4 regions of the Nocardiopsis sp. CNZ308 genome follow, and region 4 is predicted to be linked to each of the others. Evidence: predicted binding sites of a transcription regulator. Region 4 holds the regulator's gene; each other region holds the start of a gene.
What was found. Region 4 encodes HrcA, which represses chaperone genes, less so after heat shock. Its sites were predicted from a motif close to TTGGCACTCTCNNNNNGAGAGTGCCAA; they were not measured.
Positions count from the first base shown of each region.

Region 1: groES (co-chaperone GroES) is a predicted target of HrcA. The motif match lies at 1,670-1,696, and genes of this name have one in related genera.
Region 2: groL (chaperonin GroEL) is a predicted target of HrcA. The motif match lies at 2,303-2,329, and genes of this name have one in related genera.
Region 3: EV372_RS06610 (FmdB family zinc ribbon protein) is a predicted target of HrcA. The motif match lies at 1,212-1,238, and genes of this name have one in related genera.

Region 1 is NZ_SHKJ01000001.1:1,495,221-1,498,816, forward strand. Features, by position in the region: gene groL (chaperonin GroEL) at 1-1,116, opposite strand, end outside; gene groES (co-chaperone GroES) at 1,232-1,543, opposite strand; gene EV372_RS06365 (THUMP-like domain-containing protein) at 1,807-3,093, shown strand.
Region 2 is NZ_SHKJ01000001.1:1,683,067-1,686,662, reverse strand. Features, by position in the region: gene EV372_RS07195 (PadR family transcriptional regulator) at 1-170, shown strand, start outside; gene EV372_RS07190 (ATP-binding cassette domain-containing protein) at 343-1,314, shown strand; gene EV372_RS07185 (ABC transporter permease) at 1,311-2,138, shown strand; gene groL (chaperonin GroEL) at 2,495-3,596, shown strand, end outside.
Region 3 is NZ_SHKJ01000001.1:1,548,829-1,552,424, forward strand. Features, by position in the region: gene galU (UTP--glucose-1-phosphate uridylyltransferase GalU) at 1-218, opposite strand, end outside; gene EV372_RS06605 (5-formyltetrahydrofolate cyclo-ligase) at 376-1,035, shown strand; gene EV372_RS06610 (FmdB family zinc ribbon protein) at 1,256-1,621, shown strand; gene EV372_RS06615 (SAF domain-containing protein) at 1,808-2,464, shown strand; gene EV372_RS06620 (MscL family protein) at 2,570-2,977, shown strand; gene EV372_RS06625 (M15 family metallopeptidase) at 3,036-3,596, opposite strand, start outside.
Region 4 is NZ_SHKJ01000001.1:4,111,190-4,114,785, forward strand. Features, by position in the region: gene EV372_RS17760 (DUF3097 domain-containing protein) at 64-903, opposite strand; gene hrcA (heat-inducible transcriptional repressor HrcA) at 1,084-2,097, shown strand; gene dnaJ (molecular chaperone DnaJ) at 2,102-3,241, shown strand; gene EV372_RS17775 (16S rRNA (uracil(1498)-N(3))-methyltransferase) at 3,238-3,596, shown strand, end outside.

The DNA.
Region 1 (3,596 bases), 2.6 Mb from region 4:
GCCCGCGAGCTTGGCCAGGCGCTCCTGGAGCTTCTCGCGGTCCCAGTCGGAGTCGCTCGCCTCGATCTCCTTGCGGATCTGGCGGACGCGGTCCTCGACCTCGGACTGCTCCCCGGCGCCGTCCACGATGGTGGTGGCGTCCTTGGTGATCGTGACGCGGCGGGCGCCGCCCAGCGCGTCGAGGTCCACGTTCTCCAGGGTCAGGCCGACCTCCTCGGCGACGACCTGGCCGCCGGTGAGGACCGCGATGTCCTGGAGCATGGCCTTGCGGCGCTCGCCGAAGCCGGGCGCCTTGACGGCGGCGACGTTGAGGGTGCCGCGGATCTTGTTGAGCACCAGGGCGCCCAGGGCGTCACCGTCGATGTCCTCGGCGATGATGAGCAGGGGCTTCTTGCTCTGGACGACCTTCTCCAGCACGGGCAGCAGGTCGTTGAGGCTGCTGATCTTGCCCTGGTTGATCAGGATCAGCGCGTCCTCCAGCACCGCCTCCTGGCGGTCGCCGTCGGTGACGAAGTAGGGCGAGACGTAGCCCTTGTCGAACTGGAGGCCCTCGGTGAAGTCCAGGTCCAGACCGAAGGTCGGGGCCTCCTCCACCGTGATGACGCCGTCCTTGCCGACCTTGTCGAACGCCTCGGCGATCAGGTCGCCGATCTGGGCGTCCTGGGCGGAGTTGGTGGCGACGTAGGCGATGTCCGCGCGCTCCTCGACGGGGCGGGCGCGCTCCAGGAGGACCTCCGACACCTTGGCGGCGGCGGCGTCGATGCCCTTCTTCAGGGACATCGGGGAGGCGCCGGCGGCCACGCTGCGCAGACCCTCGCGGACGAGGGCCTGGGCCAGAACGGTCGCGGTGGTGGTGCCGTCACCGGCGGCGTCGTTGGTCTTGGTGGCGACCTCCTTGACCAGCTGGGCGCCCAGGTTCTCGTAGGGGTCGTCCAGCTCGACCTCACGGGCGACGGTCACGCCGTCGTTCGTGATGGTGGGGGCGCCGAACTTCTTGTCGATGACGACGTTGCGACCGCGCGGGCCGAGCGTCACCTTGACGGCGTTGGCGAGGCGGTCGACGCCCCGCTCGAGGGCGCGACGGGCGTCGTCCTCGAACTCCAGGATCTTCGGCATGTGGGTGCTTCCTCTTCAGGCTGGTCGAAAGAGAGCATCCCGCCCGCCCGGCTGTGCGCCGACCGGTGCGGGATGCGGATGGCTCCGGGCCCGATGGAGCGGGCCCCGTGGAGACCTACTTCTCGACGACAGCGAGAAGGTCGCGGGCGGAGAGCACCAGGTACTCCTCGCCGTCGTACTTGACCTCGGTGCCGCCGTACTTGCTGTACAGGACGACGTCGCCGACCTTCACGTCCAGCGGGATGCGGTTCTCGCCCTCGTCGTCCCAGCGGCCCGGGCCCACGGCCAGGACCTCGCCCTCCTGGGGCTTCTCCTTGGCGGTGTCCGGGATGACCAGACCGGAAGCGGTGGTCTGCTCGGCCTCCAGCGTCCGGACCACGACGCGGTCCTCGAGCGGCTTCAGCACGGTCTTGGTGGCGGTCGACACGGTGTGACCTCCCCCTTCAAGGTTTCGGTGTACTGATCTCGGCCCGCACTGGTGCACGGACCGACTGCGAAAAAGGGGCGACCACGGCGGCCTGTCGTCGCGGGTGCCAGACCGGCCTCGTCGCGGTTAGCACTCTACCCCCGAGAGTGCCAGAATGGAAATGTGACCGTGACCCCCGGTCAGGGGACTTCCCCGGGGGCTCCCCTCCGGGGCGGGGCGCGGTCGCGTCCGCACACCGCTCCTTCGACGCCCGGGGGGAACCCATGCGCCTGCCCGCCTTCGAGGCCCTGCTCACCGACGCGGGCCGGGAGGTCCTGGCGGGGGTGGACCCGAAGGCCGCCGCCGGGGACCATCTCGCCGCGGCCTCACTGCTGCGCGGTGATCCGCGCGTGGCGGCCCTCGACCCCGGTCTACCCGTATCCGAGCTGGTAAACGCCGTCCTGACCCAGGTCTCCCTGCGCGAACGCGGGCGGGCCAAGTTCGGCGAACCCGCGCGGCGGATGTTCTTCACGCCCAACGGGCTGGAGCAGTCCACCCGGCGCGTGGTGGCCGACTACCGCGCGGAGCGCATGGCCGGTGCGTTCGGATCGGCCGGGGCGTCGGGGCGGGGCCTGGACGGCGCCACGGCGGGCGACCTGTGCTGCGGGGTCGGCGCGGACCTGCTGGCCCTGGCCGCGCGCGGCGTTCCGGTCGAGGGCGTGGACGCCGACCCCCTCACGGTCGCGGTGGCCCGCGCCAACATCGGGGCCATGGGCCTGTCCGGGTTGGCCCGGGTCCGCGAGGGCGACGCCTCCGCGACCGCGCCCGGCCGGTACCCGCTGCTGTTCTGCGACCCCGCCCGGCGGGGCGGGCGCGGCCGGGTGTTCGACCCCGCGGCCTACTCCCCGCCGTGGGACACGGCCGTGGACCTGGCCGCGGGGGCGGAGGCGGCCTGCCTCAAGGCCGCGCCGGGCATCCCGCACGAGGCGCTGCCCGGGGACGCGGCGGCCGAGTGGATCTCGGTGGACGGGGAGCTGAAGGAGACCGCCCTGTGGTTCGGCGCGCTGGCCGACGGGCCTCGGCGCCGGGCGACGGTGCTGCACGAGCGCGAGGGGCTGCTCGCCCGCGAGGGCGCGGTGGCGCACCTGGACGCCGACCCCGGTCTGGGCCCGGCTCCGGTCGCGGCGGCCCGGCGCTACCTCTACGACCCGGACCCGGCCGTGGTGCGCTCGCACCTGGTGGCGGAGGCGGCGGCCCGGGTGGACGGCGCCCTGCTGGACGAGCGGATCGCGTACTTCACGGCGGACCGCGCGGTGCTCTCGCCGCTGTGGCGGGTGCTGGAGGTGGTGGAGGTGCTGCCGTTCTCGCTGAAGCGGCTGCGCTCGGCGGTGCGCGGCCTCGGGGCGGGGACGGTGACCGTCAAGAAGCGGGGCTCGGCGGTGGACACCGAGAAGCTGCGCCGGGACCTGCGCGCGTCCGGTCCGGAGTCGGTGACGGTCGTGCTCACGCGGATCGGTGAGCGGCCCTTCTGCCTGCTGTGCCGCGAGGTGGGCGACCCGCGGCGGGGTTAGCGGACCGGCCGGTGCGGACCGACGGGTTCCGCCGCAGGTGCGTGTAGGGGACCGCCTCCGCCGGTGCGGACCGACGGGTTCCGCCACCGGCGCGCGTAGGGGACCGCCTCCACCGGTGCTCCTGCCACCGGCGTCACCGTCGGCGCCGATGGTGACGCCGGTGGGGGACCGTTCGCGAGGAGCGCGTGCCGGTGTCCACAGGCCCGACGGGGGGGCTGGCGGGCGGTGGAGGCGTCGGCCTAGGCTGGATTCGGGGGCGCCACGCGTCGCCGTCGGGTGAGTGCGCCGCCCCCGTGTTCGAGTGTCCCTCTCCCCGCGGCCGGGCCGCGAGGACACGTTCCCACCTGTGGACAACCGTGGACGAGGTGGCTGGAGTGCACTCTGGGGCCGCGGATCACGACATCGGGCCAGATCGTTACCTTCCCCACCCAGATCTTTGGCGGTCCCCTGGGGGAGCAGGGGCACGTGTCGTTAAACTGGCGGCGCGAATTCTTTCCCTTCTC
Region 2 (3,596 bases), 2.4 Mb from region 4:
TGCACGTGCGCGAACTCTTCGGCCTGTGGCGGGGCACGCTCGGGGCCGAGGCCCGCTGGACGCGTGGACTCGTCGCCTCCCTGCGGGCCGGGGAGTACACCATGGCCGACGACGGCCCCGATGCCTTCGGGCTGCCCCCGGTGCCGGGAGCGGTCGCCCGCGACCGCTGACCCGGCGGCCCTCCCGCTCCCGCCGGCTCCGCCGCCCCCGCTTCCCCCGTCCGCGCGGGCCCCGCCGACCAGGCCGGATCCCCGGAGGGCGGACCGAGCTCTTATTAAACTTTGAATATCCCGCCCGGTGGTGCACACTCTCTCTCGTACTCAAGTTTTAATAAGGAGAGGGATGATCCACACACGCGGGCTGACCCGGGACTTCCGGGTCGGCAAGGAGGTCGTCCAGGCCGTCCGCGGCGTCGACATCGACGTCGCGGAGGGCGAGCTGGTCGCCCTGCTCGGACCGAACGGCGCGGGGAAGTCGACCACGCTGCGCATGCTCACCACCCTGCTCGAACCCACATCGGGCACCGCCGTGGTCGCGGGGCACGACGTCCGCGCCGCGCCCGCCGAGGTGCGCCGCAGGATCGGCTTCGTCGGCCAGGGACACGGCGCCGGAGAGGACCAGCGGGCCCGGGAGGAGCTGTACACGCAGGGACTGCTGTACGGACTCGACCGGCGCACCGCGCGCCGCCGCGCCGACGGGCTCCTCGACCAGCTGGAGCTGGGCGGCGCCGCCGACCGCGAGGTCACCAAGCTCTCCGGCGGACAGCGCAGGCGCCTCGACATCGCCATGGGGCTCATCCACGAGCCGGGGCTGCTGTTCCTGGACGAGCCCTCGACCGGACTCGACCCGCACAGCCGCGCCAACCTGTGGGAGCACATCACCCGGCTGCGCGAACGGACGGGCACCACGGTCGTGCTCACCACCCACTACCTCGACGAGGCCGACGACATGGCCGAGAGGGTCCTGGTCATCGACCACGGCAGGGTCATCGCCGACGGCACCGCCGACGAGCTCAAGGGCAAGGTCTCCGGTGACCTGGTCACCCTCACCGTGCCGGACGCCCAGCAGGCGCGCACCGCCGCCGGGATCGCCGAACGCGCGCCCTCCGCCGGGACCGCGGAGGTGCTCGCGGACGCGGGGCGCGACGCCGAGGTGCGCCTGCGCGTGGAACGCGGGGACACCGTGCTGCCCGAGCTGCTGCGCGGGCTGGACGCGGCCGGGGTCCCGCTGCTCTCCGTGCGGGTGCAGCGGCCCACCCTGGACGACGTGTTCCTGACCCTGACCGGACGCAGCCTGAGGGAGGAGGGGGCATGAGCTTCCACGAGGTGACCGGGATCCCGGCGGAGACGGCCGGGGCTGAGACGGCCGGGGCGCCCGCGGCGCGGGGTCCGGGCCTGGTGCGCGACACCGTGACCGTCTTCGCCCGCCAGATGCGGCCGTTCCTGCACCGGCCGCTGATGCTGTTCTTCGGCATGCTGCAACCGGTGCTGTACCTGGTGCTGTTCGCGCCCCTGCTGACGGGGCTGGCCGGCGCCGAGGGGCAGGACCCGTGGCAGTGGTTCGTCCCCGGCCTGCTGGTGATGCTCGGCCTGTTCACGGCCGGGTTCGCCGGGTTCGGACTGCTGCCGGAGATGTCCTCCGGAGCGCACGAGCGGCTGCTGGCCACCCCGGTGAGCCGGGTGTCGCTGCTGCTGGGGCGGGTCCTGCGCGACGTGGTGATGATGCTGGCGCAGATGGTGCTCATCCTCGTGCTGGTGGTGCCGCTCGGGTTCGAGGCGTCGTTGGCGGGCGCCGTCGTGGGGCTGCTCCTGCTCGCCGTCCTGGGCGCCGGGCTGGCCACGCTGTCCTACCTGGCGGCCCTGGCGGTCAAGCAGACCTACGTGTTCGCGCCCATCGTGCAGACGCTGATCATGCCGCTGATGCTGCTGTCCGGCGTGCTGCTGCCGATGGAGCTGGCGCCGCCGTGGCTGTACGCGCTCTCGCGGGCCAACCCGGTGGCCTACGTGGTGGACGCCGAGCGCGCCCTGTTCGCGGGGCAGTGGGACGCCTCGGTCGCCCTCGGCTGGGCCGTGGCGGTGGTGCTGGCGGTCGCCGCGCTGGCCGGGGGGTCGCGGGCGATGCGCCGCCTCAGCTCCTGACCCGGGCGCCGTGGAGCAGGGTCGGAGCGGGAGGGGAGCCGCGCGCCGGGAGAGGCGGGAACCGGTGCGCGGCTCCGTCCGCTCAGCGCGGAAAACCCGCATGTCATACGGTGTTTGCGCAGGTAGATGCGGAAATGCCGGAATGGGAAATCGTGACCACATCGTTTGCACTCGCCGGGGTCGAGTGCTAAAAAGGGAACTGGTTAGCACTCGCCTTCACTGAGTGCTAACCGGATCGAGGCTGCGAGATCGCGGCTCCCGGCAGCAGGGTTGCCGGGAGGTTCCGCGGTCGTCCGTCGCGGGCGCATGCCTCGTCCCATCGCGTATCAGCCCGGTCACGGGAGGACAAGAACTCAATGGCAGCCAAACTGATCGCGTTCGACGAGGAGGCCCGTCGCGGCCTCGAGCGCGGCATGAACCAGCTCGCTGACGCCGTCAAGGTCACGCTCGGCCCCAAGGGCCGCAACGTCGTCCTGGAGAAGAAGTGGGGCGCCCCCACGATCACCAACGACGGTGTCTCCATCGCCAAGGAGATCGAGCTCGAGGACCCGTGGGAGAAGATCGGGGCCGAGCTGGTCAAGGAGGTCGCCAAGAAGACCGACGACGTCGCGGGTGACGGCACCACCACCGCCACCGTGCTCGCCCAGGCGCTCGTTCGCGAGGGCCTGCGCAACGTCGCCGCCGGCGCCAACCCGATCAGCCTCAAGCGCGGCATCGAGTCCGCCGTCGCGCGCATCAACGAGGAGCTCGGCAACCTCTCCAAGGACATCGAGACCAAGGAGCAGATCGCCTCCACCGCCTCGATCTCCGCCGGCGACCCCCAGATCGGCGAGACCATCGCCGAGGCCATGGACAAGGTCGGCAAGGAAGGCGTCATCACGGTCGAGGAGGGCCAGACCTTCGGGCTGGAGCTCGAGCTCGCCGAGGGCATGCGCTTCGACAAGGGCTACATCTCGCCCTACTTCGCCACCGACCTGGAGCGCATGGAGACGGTCCTCGAGGACCCCTACATCCTCATCGTCAACTCCAAGATCTCGAACAACAACGAGTTCCTGCCGGTTGTCGAGAAGGTCCTCCAGGCCGGCCGCCCGCTGGTCGTCATCGCCGAGGACCTGGAGGGCGGCGCCCTCCAGACGCTGGTCGTCAACAAGATCCGCGGCACCTTCAAGTCCGTCGCCGTCAAGGCCCCGGGCTTCGGTGACCGCCGCAAGGCCCAGCTCGGCGACATCGCCGTGCTGACCGGCGGCCAGGTCATCACCGAGGAGGTCGGCCTCAAGCTGGAGAGCACCGAGCTCGACATGCTCGGCCGCGCCCGCAAGGTCGTCGTCACCAAGGACGAGACCACCATCGTGGACGGCGCCGGTGACGCCACCGCGATCGCCGGTCGCGTGAACGAGATCCGCAACGAGATCGAGCGCACCGACTCCGACTACGACCGCGAGAAGCTCCAGGAGCGTC
Region 3 (3,596 bases), 2.6 Mb from region 4:
TTGCTGCGGCCCGTGATCATCAGGACGTCCTGGAGGGAGGCGGCCACCGCCTCCTCCACGACGTACTGGATCGCGGGCTTGTCCACGATCGGCAGCATCTCCTTGGGCGTGGCCTTGGTCGCGGGCAGGAAGCGCGTGCCCAGGCCCGCGGCGGGTACGACCGCCTTCGTGACGGACACGGAACCGGAGGGTCGCTTGTGGTCGGTGGAGTCGTTCATGTCGGCACTTTAGGCCAGCGGTCGGCCGTCTCCGCGCCTGCACACACAGGAGGGCGCCAAGAAGTACGGATGGTTTCGGGTGGCGGAGGGTGGACCGCCACCGCTTGTTCACCGCACGGGGCAACCGGCCGGGTCGGGGCGGTGCCACACTGGGGCCATGGGCGAGAACGGACTGCGTGAGGCCAAGGCCGGGCTGCGGAGGGGTTTCCTGGAGCGGCGGCGCGCCCGGGGTCCCGAGGAGCGCGCCCGGGCCGGGTCGGCGGTCCGCGACGCGCTGCTGGACGTCCCGTGGCTGGCCATGGGCGGGACGGTCGCCTGCTACTACTCCGTGGGCGGCGAGCCGGACACCCGCAAGCTGGTGGCGGCGCTGTGGAAGCGCGGCGCCTACGTGCTGCTGCCCGTGTTCCTGCCCGGCGGCGAACTGGACTGGGCGGCCTTCGACGGGCCGGACTCCCTGGCCCCGGCCGGTCACGGGCTGCTGGAGCCCGTGGGCCGCCGCTACGGGCCCGACGCGCTGGCCCGGGCCGACGCGGTGGTCTGCCCGGCCGTGGCCGTGGACCGGCGGGGGACGCGCCTGGGGCGCGGCGCCGGGTGCTACGACCGCGCGCTGGCCCGCAAGGGCCCGCACACCCCGGCGATCGCCCTGGTCCACGACGAGGAGTTCGTGGAGTCGCTGCCCGCCGAGCCGCACGACCGGCCGGTGGACGCCGTGGTCACCCCGTCCGGCGGGGTGCGGGTCCTCGGCGCGGGCGTGTGGCCGGGCGGACTGGCTGAGCGGGAGCGGCTGAGCCGGCAAGGACTGAGCGGGAGCGGCTGAACGAGAGCGGCCGGACCGCGGGGGCGGGAGGCGCGGGGCGGGATTAACCCGGGCCCCGGGGGCGTTGTCGCTGGCGGTCGCGCTCCGGCGGCGCCCGGCGTCCGGCCGCTCGCGCCCCCGCACCGGTCCCCGTGGGCGAGGCCCTGTCACGGCTCCGGTCGGCGAGCGCGTACTATTTAGCAGTCAACGGGCGAGAGTGCCAGCAAGGAGGACCCGAACAGTGCCTACGTACCAGTACGCGTGCACCGAGTGCGGCGCCCAGATGGAGGTCGTGCAGAGCTTCAGCGACGACGCGCTGACCGTCTGCCCCGAGTGCGAGGGCCGCCTGCGCAAGGTGTACTCCGCCGTGGGCATCGTCTTCAAGGGCTCCGGCTTCTACCGCACCGACAGCGGCAAGTCCTCCAACAGCTCCGTGCTGACCGGCTCGGGCTCCACCGAGGGCAAGGACAGCGGGAACTCGGGCTCCACCGACTCCTCCGCCGCGTCCTCCACCTCCTCGGACGCCAAGGGCTCCTCCTCGGACACCACCACCAGCAGCACCACGGCCAAGGCCGCCAGCACCAGCGCCACCGCCGCGACGAGCTGACCGCCGGGCCGTTGACCGCCCACCGCGCCGCCGACCCCTCGGCGGCGCGCGGCATGTCCGGCCCCGGCGCGGGTGCGCCGGGCAGCCGCCCGCCGCGTCCCCGCCCGGACGCCCCGGTGCGCGGCCCGCGCGATCGGGCCTGTGGACAACCTCCGAACGGCCCCTCCGCGGCCTAGCGTTGAGGTCATGACCAACGCCGCACCCCCGCCCTACCGGCACCGTCGCGCGCTCACCCGGCTCCTGGACCGGCACCGGCGCGTCGTCGCCGCCCTCCTGGCCGCCGCCGCGCTCCTCAGCGCCGTCCTGGCCGTACGCCCCGCGCCCGTACCCGTCACCCGGGTCCTGGTCGCCTCCCGCGACCTCGGCGCCGCGGACCCCCTCACCGAGGGCGACCTCACCGCCCGGGACCTGCCCGCCGGCTCCGTGCCGGGCGGCGCGCTCGCGGCCGACACCGCGACCGCCGGGCTCCGTCTCAACGCCCCGGTACGCCGGGGGGAGGTGATCACCGACGCCCGGCTCGCCGACCCTCCCGCGCGGGCCTACGGCCCCGGCCTGGTCGCCGTTCCGGTGCGGGTGGCCGACCCCGGCGCGGTGGGCCTGCTCTCCCCCGGCAGCCGGGTGGACGTCCTCGCCGCCGGAGGGGGCGACGGCCTCGCGCCCGCCCGTGCGGGCCCCGCCGTGGAGGTGGTCAGCGACCGCCCCGTCCTGGCCCTGCCGGAGGAGGAGTCCTCGGGCGGCGGGGAGGGCGGCGCGCTGATCGTCGTCGCGGCCACGCCCGTCGAGGCCCGGAGTCTGGCGGGCCACGCGGCCGCCTCCCGGCTGTCCATCACCATCCGCGGTTGACCGGCGACGTCCGGTGGGCAAAGCTGTCCGGGCGCCGCGGGCTCCCACCAGGGGGTCCCGCTCCGGCGCCCGTACGGACACCACGAGTATGTAGGGCTTGTATCCATGCAAGGCTTCAAGAAGTTCCTGCTCCAGGGCAACCTGGTGCAGCTGGCGGTCGCGGTCGTGATCGGCGCGGTCTTCGCCAACCTCATCACCGCGTTCACCGAGGGGTTCATCACCCCGCTGATCGGCATCTTCGGCGGGGTCCCCACCTTCGGCGACCTCTACTTCGAGATCAACGGGAGCCGGTTCCTGTACGGGGCGTTCGTCGACGCGCTGATCTCGTTCCTGATCACCGCAGCGATCCTGTACTTCTTCGTGGTCCTGCCCGTGGCCAAGGTGGTGGAGCGCTTCGTCAAGGCCGAGGAGGCCACCACGCGCGAGTGCCCGCACTGCCTCAGCGAGATCAGCAAGAAGGCGTCCCGCTGCGCCCACTGCACCAGCGAGGTGGTGCCCGAGACCGCCGCCTGAGGCGGTCGGACGCGCCGGGGGCGGCCCCGTGCGGGGCCGCCCCGGCAGGCACCGAAGGTCAGCCGGTGTACTCCCAGTGCCAGGGCTCGAAGGGACTGGACTTGGCCCAGGCAGGGTGGTGCCAGCCGAAGTCGGCGCCGTTGGCCTCCATCCAGAGCCAGCGGTCGGACCGGTAGTTCTGGATGCCGCAGCCGAGGTCGATGGCCTGTCCCAGGCCGTGGTTGCTCGTACCGGGGACGGCCGCGAAGCCCGGCGCGACCTGTCCGTAGACGCGGTGCTGGTTGGGCAGGTCGCGGTAGGCGCTGGTGATGCACATGTTCTCGCCGAACTCGTCCACGTACCTGGCGTTGAGCTGGAGGAAGTCCACGGCCGCGTCGGCGCGCAGCTTCTTGTCGTCGTAGAGGTCGCACAGGGAGTTGGCCGGGAGCAGGCCGTTGGCCGCCCCCTGGGCGTTCGCGGCGGCGGCCGGGTCGCAGTCCCCGGCGGCCATGTAGGCCTCCGGATCGATGCCGCGGTCCTCCAGCTCCTGCACCAGCTCGTTCGTGGTCTGCTCGGACCGCTCGCGCAGGGCCTCGATGTCCGCGGCCAGCTCGACCTGTTCGAGCTGGGTGGTGGTCTG
Region 4 (3,596 bases):
GGGACCGGCGCCTCGCCCGGGTCAAATCCTAGGTCCTGCCGCTCCTCCCGCGCGCAGCGCTCGCTAGGGAGCGTCCGGGTGCGGCCCGGTGACGAAGTCGATCAGCTCCTCCACCCGGCCGAGCAGAGCCGGCTCCAGATCAGCATAGGTACGGACCGACCCCAGGATCCGGCGCCACGCCTCTCCCGTCTCCATCCGCCAGCCCAGGGCGCTCACGACCCCCTCCTTCCAGGGGACGCCGCGCGGCACCTCGGGCCAGGCCCCGATCCCCACGGAACCCGGCCGCACCGCCTGCCAGACGTCGACGTAGGGGTGCCCGGCCACCAGCACGTGCTCGCCGCGCACCCGCTCGGCGATCCGCGTCTCCTTGGAACCCGGCGCCAGGTGGTCCACCAGGACGCCCAGCCTCCTGCCGGGCCCGGGCGAGAACTCCGCCACGATCGAGGGCAGGTCGTCGACACCCTCCAGGAACTCGACGGCCACCCCCTCCACGCGCAGGTCGTGGCCCCAGACCTTCTCCACCAGCTCGGCGTCGTGGACGCCCTCCACGTAGATCCGGCTCTCCCGGGCCGTGCGCGCCCGCGCGCCCGGCACCGCCACCGACCCGGAGGCGCTGCGCAGCGGCCCCCGCGGAGCCGCGGAGGGGCGCACCAGGGTCACCGGCTCGCCGTCGACCAGGAACGCGGCTGGGGCGAGGTCGAACACGCGGCGGCGGCCGTGCCGGTCCTCCAACGTGACGGTGGCCTTGTCCCAGGCCACCACCGCCCCGCAGAACGCCTCCTCGGCGTCCTCCACGACCAGTTCCCTTTCCAGGGGCACCTCGCGGACCGCCTTCTTCTTCGGGCGGCGCCAGTCCCCGGCGAGCACGTCGCGGCCGTAACGGCCGGTTCCCTTGGTAGCCACGGTGGTGCAGTCTACTGGTGGCGCGCGCCGGCGCCCCGTCGGCCGCGGCGCGTGCCCCGGGCCCGGCGGGAACAGGGGCGACACGGCCGCGCCGGGCTTCACCACCCGCGGGTAACCGTCAGGGTTTGCGGCCGGGCATAGACTTAGCACTGAGGACCATGGAGTGCCAGGAGGTGACGAGTGCTGGATGAGCGCAAGCTCGCGGTCCTGCGTGCCGTCGTCGAGGACTTCGTCAACACCAACGAGCCCGTGGGTTCCAAGGCCCTGGCCGACCGGCACCGGCTCGGAGTCTCCCCGGCGACCATCCGCAACGACATGGTCGCCCTCGAGGAGGACGGCTACATCGCGCAGCCGCACACCAGTGCCGGACGCGTTCCCACGGACAAGGGGTACCGGCTCTTCGTCGACCGGCTCTCCTCGGTCAAACCGCTCTCCAGCGCGGAGCGGCGCGCCATCGAGTCCTTCCTCACCGGCGCCGTGGACCTCGACGAGATCGTCGCCCGGACCGTGCGGCTCCTCGCGCAGCTCACCCGCCAGGTCGCGATCGTCCAGTACCCGTCGCTGACCCGCTCGTCGGTGCAGCACGTGGAACTGGTCCCCCTCGGGGGGCAGCGGATCATGATGGTCGTGATCACCAACACGGGCCGGGTCGAGCAGCGCGTCATCGACGGCCTGGGAGAGGTCCACGAGGCCGCCGTCAACGACCTGCGCGCGATGTTGAACCGGGCCATCGCCGGACGCCACCTCGGCGACGTGCCCGACGCGGTGGAGGACCTGCCTCCGCAGGTGGCGCCCGAACACCGCCAGATGGCGGTGTCGGTCCTCTCCGTCCTGCTGGAGAGCCTCGTCGAACGGCACGAGGAGAAGATCGTCCTCGCGGGGACGGCCAACCTCGCCGCCGTCGACTTCGCCGCCAGCCTCAGGGACGTCCTGGAGGCACTGGAAGAGAACATGGTCCTCATCCGTTTGCTGGGAGAGGCCAAGGACCCGTCGATGCTCACGGTGCGCATCGGCGCGGAGAACTTCCACGAGGGCCTGAGGTCCACCTCCATCGTGTCGGCGGACTACGGTGTGGGAAACCAGTCGCTCGCCAAGATCGGTGTGGTGGGACCCACCCGGATGGACTATCCGGGGACGATGGGAGCAGTACGCGCCGTGGCTCGCTATGTCGGACAGATTTTGGCAGGACAGTAACCCAGTGGCCAGAGACTATTACCAGGTTCTCGGAGTGCGTCGCGACGCGTCCAAGGACGAGATCAAGAAGGCCTACCGGCGGCTCGCGCGCGAACTCCACCCGGACATCAATCCGGACCCCGCAACCCAGGAGCGCTTCAAGGAGGTGACCCAGGCCTACGAGGTCCTCTCCGACGAGAACAAGCGCCGGATGTTCGACATGGGCCAGGACCCCTACGCGCCCGGCGGCGGCGGGGCCGGGGGCTTCGGCGGCGCGGGCGGGTTCGCCTTCGACGACATCATGAACGCCTTCTTCGGCGGCGGCCAGCCCGGCGGGCGCGGCCCCCGGGAGCGGGTCCGACGCGGGCGCAGCATCAAGATCCGCGTCGAACTCGACCTGGTGGAGACCGCGTTCGGGGTCAGCAAGGAGATCACCTTCCCCACCGCCATCCTGTGCGAGACCTGCCAGGGCGAGGGGACGGCGGCCGGTTCGCACCGCACCACCTGTGAGATGTGCCACGGTCAGGGCGAGGTCTCCCAGGTCACGCGGTCCTTCCTCGGCCAGGTCATGACCTCCCGCCCCTGCCCCCAGTGCTCGGGCCAGGGCTCGGTCATCACCAACCCCTGCGGCGACTGCGCGGGCGAGGGCCGGGTGCGCGAGAAGGTCACCCGCACCGTCAAGATCCCCGCGGGCGTCGACGACGGCACCCGCATCCAGCTCGCCGGGGAGGGCGAGGTCGGCCCCAACGGCGGACCGCGCGGCGACATCATCCTGGAGATCATCCAGCGCCCGCACCCCACCTTCGAACGCCGCGGCGACGACCTGCACTGCACGGTGACCGTCCCCATGACGGCCGCCGCGCTGGGCGCCTCCTTCGCCTTCGACACCCTCGACGGCACCGAGAACATCGACCTGCGCCCGGGCACCAACTCCGGCCACGTCATCACCCTCCCCAACAAGGGCGTCAGCCACCTCGACGGCGGCGGCCGGGGCGACCTGCGCATCCGCGTCGACGTGGAGACCCCGAGCAGGCTGGACGAGGAGCAGGAGGCCCTCCTGCGCAAGTTCGCCGAACTGCGCGGCGAGGACCAGACCCCGGGACGCTTCAGCCCCGGACACGGCGGGTTCTTCTCCAAGATCCGCGACGCCTTCGGCGCCAAGTGACACCGCCGGTCTTCCTGGTCGAGGCCGCCGATCTGGCGGCCGACCGGGTGACGGTGGACGGCGCCGAGGGCCGCCACGCCGCCGTGGTGCGCCGCATCCGGGAGGGCGAGACCGTCGACCTCTCCGACGGACGCGGTCTGCGCGCCCGCTGCACGGTGACCGCCGTGGGCAGGGACCACATCGTCTGCGCGGTGGTGGAGCGCCGGGAGGAACCGGCGCCCCGCCCCCGCCTGACCGTGGTCCAGGCGCTGCCCAAGGGCGACCGGGGCGAACTGGCCGTGGAGATGATGACCGAGGCCGGAGCGGACGCGGTCGTGCCCTGGGCGGCGGAGCGCTGCGTCACCCGCTGGAAGGG